Regions from separate parts of the Streptosporangium sp. NPDC049644 genome, predicted to be linked through region 3. Evidence: riboswitches for the same ligand, from Rfam matches in the RefSeq annotation. Region 3 holds a riboswitch; each other region holds the start of a gene.
What was found. A riboswitch is a leader RNA that binds a small molecule or an ion and turns the genes downstream of it on or off. The one in region 3 is predicted to bind cyclic di-AMP.

Region 1 (2,257 bases), on a different contig from region 3:
AACGCCGACCAGCTCCAGAGCGCCCTCGACGCCCTCCCCGGCAGCTTCACCGTCATCCGGCAACAGGTCGACACCGCCCCCGCCTTCGCCGCCGGGGGCGCCGCCCTCGTCACCGCGGCCCTGTCCCTCTCCCTCTGGTGGAATCGCCCCCGGACACCGACCCGCTGACGTACCCGTGGCCGCAACGCCTCAGCGGCCCCCGCGGGGACGGCGCTAGTACATCGAGATGTGCGGGTGGTCGTAGTGGTTGGCGGTGATGCCGCCGCGGTTGGACATGGTTCTCCAGCCGGAGCCGTGGTTGATGCGCTGGCGCCAGATCACGTACTTCACCCCGAGCTTGGCCTTGTTCTTGATGGCCCAGGCGGCGATCTCGTCGCCGAGCCGGAGATTGGCGGCCGAGGGCATCGTGCCGCCGGTGCTCATCATGAAGTCGCAGGCGCGGCCGAGGGGGTGCTCGCCGCCGTCGTTCGCGGACCGGTAGCAACCGACCGAGTACGGGAGGTCGAAGCGTCTCTTGACGGCCTCACGCATGATCCGGGTCCGGTCGGTGATGTTGTCGGCGCCGGTGGGGAGTTGCGGGGCCCAGCTGCCGTCGGCGCGGCGCCCGGAGCCGACGGGGGCGAGCTGGTCGAGCTTGTTCTTGATGTCCTTGATCACGTCTTCGACCTCGTCGCGCTGGGTCTGCATCTCTCTGGCCTCCTCACCGATGTCGTCGGTGAGCTTGGCGGCCGTCTCGGTCGCCCTCTTCCTGCGTTCGAGGCTCTCGGCGAAACCCTGCAGGTGGGCGCTCTGCTGGGCGGTGAGCTGCTCCATCACCGCGGCTCCCCCCATGTCGTCGGCGAACAGCAGCGCGGGCAGGCCGCCGGTGCTGCTCTGGTAACGGAGCTGGACTATGGAGTCGACCTGCTTCTCCGCCCTGGCGTAGAGGTCCTCGGCCCTGGCCAGGTTCTGCTTGGCGACGGCCTCGGCCTTCTGCGCCTTCTTGAGGGACTCGCGCTTGGCCGCGTAGGCCTCGATCAGCGAGTCGACCTTCTTGCCGAGTTTGGCCAGCTCGGCGCGGAGCTTGGCCTCGGTCGGCTTGGGCTCCGCGCTTCCCGCGGTGGGGGCGCCGAGGGTGAACGTGGCGATCAGGCTCGCACAAAGGGCCAGAGCCGCATGCCGACGGAACGTGGGGGACGGGGCCGCCACGAACTCTCCTCTCCTTCCGCCTACCGGGTTAGCTGACGGGTTCGGGCTGGAGAACGCCCTTCCACCGAAGTGGTTTCACCCCAGGTGCGGTGGTTCCCCGGCTCCCGGGCGATGCGCCTGGGATTAGGCATATCGGCTGTTGCAGCCGATGTGGGAAGGATAGTAGTGGTAAACAGAGGGTCACGCGACTTCAAGACGAGACCAATTGGTGATCAGTTCGTGACAACAGAGCGCAGAAGGTGTGCTGCCTCCTCGGGCAGCACGTCGTTCACGAAGGCGCCCATGGCCGACTCGGAGCCGGCGAGATATTTCAGCTTGTTCGGCGCGCGGCGGATGCTGAACAGCTCCATGTGCGCGTACGACAGGTCACGACCGGTGTTGACCGGCGCCTGGTGCCAGGCCGCGATGTAGGGCATCGGCACGCCGAACAGTCCGTCGAGGCGGCGGAGCACGTCGGTGTAGAGCGGTCCGAACGCCGCGCGCTCCGCGGGCTCCAGGCCGACCAGATCGGGGACCTGCCGGTGGGGGTAGAGGTGGACCTCCACCGGCCAGCGGGCCGCGGCCGGGACGAACGCCGTCCAGTGCTCGTTCGAGGCCACCACCCGGATCCCGGCCTCCCGCTCCGCGGCGAGCACGTCGGCGAACAGGTTGCCGCCGGTCCGCTCCCGGTGCCGCCCGGCCGCCCCGAGGGTCAGCCTGGTGCGCGGGGTCACGTAGGGGTACGCGTAGATCTGGCCGTGCGGGTGGAGCAGGGTGATGCCGATCTCGGCTCCCCGGTTCTCGAAGCAGAACACCTGCTCCACGCCCGGCATCGCCGACAACTCCGCCGTACGGTCGATCCAGGCCTCCATGACCAGCTCCACCTGCTCGGGGGGGAGCATCGCGAACGAGGAGTCGTGCTCGGCGGTGAAGCAGACCACCTCACAGCGGCCGATCCCGGGGCGGACCTCACTCAACCCGCCGACCTGCTGATAGTCCCCCAGACGGGTGGAGAACGAGGGGAACCTGTTCTCGAAGACCGCCACGTCGTAGGCGGCGGACGGGATCTCGGTGAGGTTGCCGGAGGTGG
Region 2 (2,257 bases), on a different contig from region 3:
GGGGTTGACGTTGCCGCTGGCCGCCAGGCCGATGCCGCCGGCGATCGCCGCGCCGATGTCGGTGAGGATGTCACCGAAGAGGTTGTCGGTGACGATCACGTCGAAGCGCTCCGGCTGGCTGACGAAGAACATCGAGGCCGCGTCGACGTGGCAGTAGTCGGTCTGGACCTCGGGGTACTCCACGCTGATCCGGTCGAACGTGCGGGCCCAGAGGTCACCGGCGTAGGTGAGCACGTTGGTCTTGTGGACCAGCGTCAGCTTCTTGCGGGGGCGGGCCACCGCCTTCTCGAAGGCGTAGCGCACCACGCGCTCGACACCGTAGGCGGTGTTCAGCGACTCCTGGGTGGCGATCTCGTGCGGCGTGCCACGGCGCATGGCGCCTCCGGCACCGGCGTAGGGGCCCTCGGTGCCCTCCCGGATGACGATCATGTCGATGTCCTCGGGGCGGGCCTTGCCCAGCGGCGTCTCGACGCCGGGGAAGAGCTTGACCGGGCGGAGGTTCACATAGTGGTCGAGCTGGAAGCGGAGCTTGAGCAGCAGGTCGCGCTCCAGGATGCCCGGGGGCACGCTGGGGTCGCCGACCGCGCCGAGCAGGATCGCGTCGTATCCGCGTAGCTCGTCGAGCAGCGGGTCGGGCAGGGTCTCACCGGTCTCGTGGTAGCGCTTGGCCCCGAGGTCGTACGTGGTGGTCTCCACCTTGGTGCCGACCGCTTCGAGGACCTTCAGGCCCTCGGTGACGACCTCGACTCCGATCCCGTCCCCGGGGATGACCGCCAGGCGAATGTTACGCGAATCCATGCAGGCACCTTACCTGTCCGTCTCGGTGATCGAACACCGATCTCACTCTTCGGACGTGTCCACGCATCCGCCCGCGTGATCACTTTGTCCTTTTTTGCTCCCTATTGACCGTTTCGTGAGGTTTCGTTATCGTCCTCCCCATTCACATTGACGCCTAATCCGTACGGACCATCCCCCTACCGGCCCGTACGGAGCCGGGGAACCACTTTTTTCGGGATCCACCGGGCCCCCGGGAACCTCGCTCCGCCCCGGAGCGCGTTCCCGGCCGCCATCACGGGATTCCTTGGGGCGAATCGGTGCGTTTTCGCGCCGTAGGGCGGCCTCCACGCCCGAGCCCGACAGCTCACCCGGCCGGCCTTATGGAAGGAATCATCCTGTCCGGCAAGATGTACTCTCGCGTCCTGTCCATCCTCGTCTCAGGCGCCGCGGTGTTCGCGGCCTCGGCCATGGCGCCGACGGCGGCACTGGCCGCCTCCCCTCTCCCCTCCCCCGAGACCCCCGCGCTCGGCACCGTCAGGTTGAAGGCGGCACTGAAGAGCGCGACCCCCAAGCCCGCCTGGCAGACGGCCGTGAAGTGGGCCATGTCCAAGCGCGGCACGCCCTACGTCTGGGGTGGCACCGGCAACGGCGGCTTCGACTGCTCGGGCCTGATGCTCCGCGCCTACGGCGCCGCCGGGATCAAGCTGCCCCGCGTCACCAACGACCAGTACGCCGCCTTCTCCAAGAAGATCGCCTGGAAGGACCTCAAGCCCGGTGACCTGGCCTTCTTCAGCGGTCTCGGCCATGTCGGCATGATCACCAGGCCCGGCTACATGGTCCACGCCCCGCGGAGCGGCGACGTGGTCAAGGAGGAGAAGCTCAGCGCCTGGCGCCGGTCCTCCTTCGTCGGCGCGGTGCGCCCCGATCCGCAGGGGGTCAGGTTGACCGAGCAGATCAAACTCGCGACCGACGGATGAGACACGCCGGCTGATCGGCCGAGGGAACCCCGTCGGCGCCGGGAACCGGTTCAGCGAATTGGAGAACCACCGTTGTCCCGGCGGTCCAGGGCGGTCTGGAGCGCCTCGGCGGCCTCGTCCTTGACCTCTTCGGCGTGGTTCCAGGGATACATGTCGTACATGGCGAATCTCGTCTCGGTCGGATGCGAGCAGGGCAATGGTCGAGACTCCGATCAGGGCTCCGACCAGGCCTGATGTCACGGGTCCGGATCACGGACCGGTGATCTGGGCGTGGCGCCGGAGAGTCGCCGGCCCACCCCTGTCAGACCCCGTCGCGGCAGGTTGGGACCTGGCGCATTTCATCTCAGGCTACCTGGCGGCCGGAACGCCGTCTCGCCCGGCGTACACACTTCTCACATATCGAGACGAAAGGTGGCCGTCGCCCCGCGGTGCGGGGGGGGCGGCCCCCCCGGGGGGGAAGTAGTCGGGCAGGGGGGCGGCGACGGCGCGGGCGGCGGCGCGAA
Region 3 (2,257 bases):
GGCGTCTCGCCGCGTTGTCGTCGGCCACCGCACCCGCGGGGCACGAGTCCCGGGGGCGCGACTCCGGGGAGCACCGCCCGACCGGCCCTCGGCAGGGCAGGGTTCGCCGGGCAGGAGCGGGCGCGCTCCTGCCGAGGGCCGGTCGGCTCGGCCGCTCAGTCGGCGATCCGCACCCCGCCGGCGAAGGGCCGGTTGTCGATCGTGGCGATGTGGATGACGTCACCCGTCCGGGGCGCGTGGACCATCAGGCCCGCGCCGATGTAGATCCCGACGTGGTGCAGGTCGCTGTAGAAGAAGACCAGGTCGCCTGGGCGCAGATCGTTTCTGGAGATGTGGGTGCCCGCGGTCCACTGGTTGCCGGTGTAGTGCGGCAGGCTGATGCCGACCTTCTGGTAGGCCCACATGACCAGCCCGGAGCAGTCGAAGGAGTTGGGGCCCTCGGCGCCCCAGACGTACGGCTTGAGTTGCTGGGTGAGCGCCCAGCGGGCCGCCTCCGCCGCCTTGCCGCTGCCCACGATGGGCACGTCGACCTTCACCCGGGCACCCCTGTTGCTGACGGCCCTGGTGCGCACCTCGCTGAACAGGTCGCTCTCGACCCGCGCGACCAGTCGCTCGATCTTGCTGCGCTTGCCATCGATCTCCTCCAGGAGCGCCTTGACCTCCGAGGTCCTCGCCTTGGCGCTGGCCTGTGCCCGCTCGGCGGCCTCGATCGCCCGGCCGACCTGGGCGACCTCCTCACTCTGTTGCTGCTGGAGGGCGTAGTTGGTGGTGGCCTGGTCGAGGAAGGTGTCGGGGTCGGTCGCCTGGGTGAAGGCGAGTCCGGAGTTCAGGCCGCCGGACATGTAGTTGCTCTGCGCGAGGAGGGTGGCCTTGGTGCGCCGGGTCGCGAGCTCCGACTCGCTCGTCGCGAGGGTCTTCTTGGCACTTTCCGCGGCTCGCTGGGCCTGCTTGAGCCTGACCCGTTCGCCGTTGTACTGCTCGGCGAGCGTGCCGATCTCCTCGTGCAGCTTCTCGGCCTGCTTGGCCAGTTGCTGGAGGCTGGGCTCGGGATCCGCCGTGGCCGAGACCAGGGGGGTGCCGAGGGTCATGATGGCGAACGCCAGGCCGATGACCGCCATGCGGCGACTCCGCCTCCGCGGCGCGCGTTCTCGACAGCGGGCGTCGCCGCCCGCGTGCTCTCCTGCGCGGTCGCGCATGCGCTTCACCAACGGGCTCCTCTCCTCGGCCGCCTACCGGGTTAGCTGACGGGTTCGGGCCGGAGGCAGCCCTACCGGGTGCGCCGGTGGCACTCGGATTCACCCCGAAGGACGTGGTGGGTCCCCGGTTCCCCTGGTCGGGAGATTCGGCGGGTCAGGCTTTTTACGTCTCTGACATCGAGCACGGAGATTAGTGCACTCGTGGTTCCTGCTCAACCAGAACTGCGAACTCAGTAGAGGTTTCGCAACTGAAATGTCACGGAAAGATCACATGGCAATATGATCAACATGGCCATTACGCTGCCTTTGCCTTCCTCGCGGTGGTCCCGGCGCGGGTCTTCCCTGGTCCGGGACCGTGCCAAAGATGAGCTGCGACACATCGGAGGCGTCGTGCGCCCAGCGTGGTAAACCAACTACCAAGGGTCATGTGATGCCTTCGGGGCCGGAGTTAAGGATGAGCCGTAATTGAAGGCCGGAGAGGACGTACGCTGATCGGTCATGGAGCAGCTTGCGGAGCATTCTCCCGTGCCGTTCGCGAACCCCGGGAAAGAAGGGGAGCGGCGAACCGGATCCGAGGGAGAGGGGCGGGAATCACCCGCTCCCGGCGTCACCCCGGCGGTCACGGTCCGTCGCGCCCGCACCCCGGACGTCCGCGCCATCAGGCGGCTCGTCGACACCTACGGTGGAGCCGGCCCGCGCCTGCTGGAGAAGGCCACCGTCACCCTGTACGAGGACATCCAGGAGTTCTGGGTCGCGACCGACGCTGAGGGGATGATCCTCGGTTGCGGGGCGCTCCATGTCCTCTGGGAGGATCTTGCCGAGATCCGGACCGTTGCCGTCGATCCGACCCGCCGGGGGATGGGAATCGGCCATCGGATCGTCTCGGCGCTCATCCGCACGGCCGCCGAACTGGGGCTGCGCAGGGTCTTCTGCCTGACCTTCGAGGTCGACTTCTTCGCCCGGCACGGATTTCAGGAGATCCAGGGCACGCCCGTCGCCCCGGAGGTTTACGCCGAACTTCTCGCCTCCTACGACGAGGGCGTCGCGGAGTTCCTCGATCT

Region 1: another riboswitch for cyclic di-AMP. It lies ahead of AB0J58_RS23205 (hypothetical protein); the one in region 3 lies ahead of AB0J58_RS29280 (NlpC/P60 family protein).
Region 2: another riboswitch for cyclic di-AMP. It lies ahead of AB0J58_RS08735 (C40 family peptidase); the one in region 3 lies ahead of AB0J58_RS29280 (NlpC/P60 family protein).

Annotation. Positions count from the first base shown of each region.
Region 1 is NZ_JBFAOJ010000042.1:10,933-13,189, reverse strand. Features, by position in the region: gene AB0J58_RS23210 (VWA domain-containing protein) at 1-168, shown strand, start outside; gene AB0J58_RS23205 (hypothetical protein) at 214-1,188, opposite strand; cyclic di-AMP (ydaO/yuaA leader) riboswitch at 1,192-1,328, opposite strand; gene galT (galactose-1-phosphate uridylyltransferase) at 1,401-2,257, opposite strand, start outside.
Region 2 is NZ_JBFAOJ010000011.1:7-2,263, reverse strand. Features, by position in the region: gene AB0J58_RS08740 (3-isopropylmalate dehydrogenase) at 1-798, opposite strand, end outside; cyclic di-AMP (ydaO/yuaA leader) riboswitch at 940-1,170, shown strand; gene AB0J58_RS08735 (C40 family peptidase) at 1,185-1,754, shown strand.
Region 3 is NZ_JBFAOJ010000063.1:1,186-3,442, forward strand. Features, by position in the region: gene AB0J58_RS29280 (NlpC/P60 family protein) at 156-1,118, opposite strand; cyclic di-AMP (ydaO/yuaA leader) riboswitch at 1,211-1,358, opposite strand; gene AB0J58_RS29285 (amino-acid N-acetyltransferase) at 1,695-2,257, shown strand, end outside.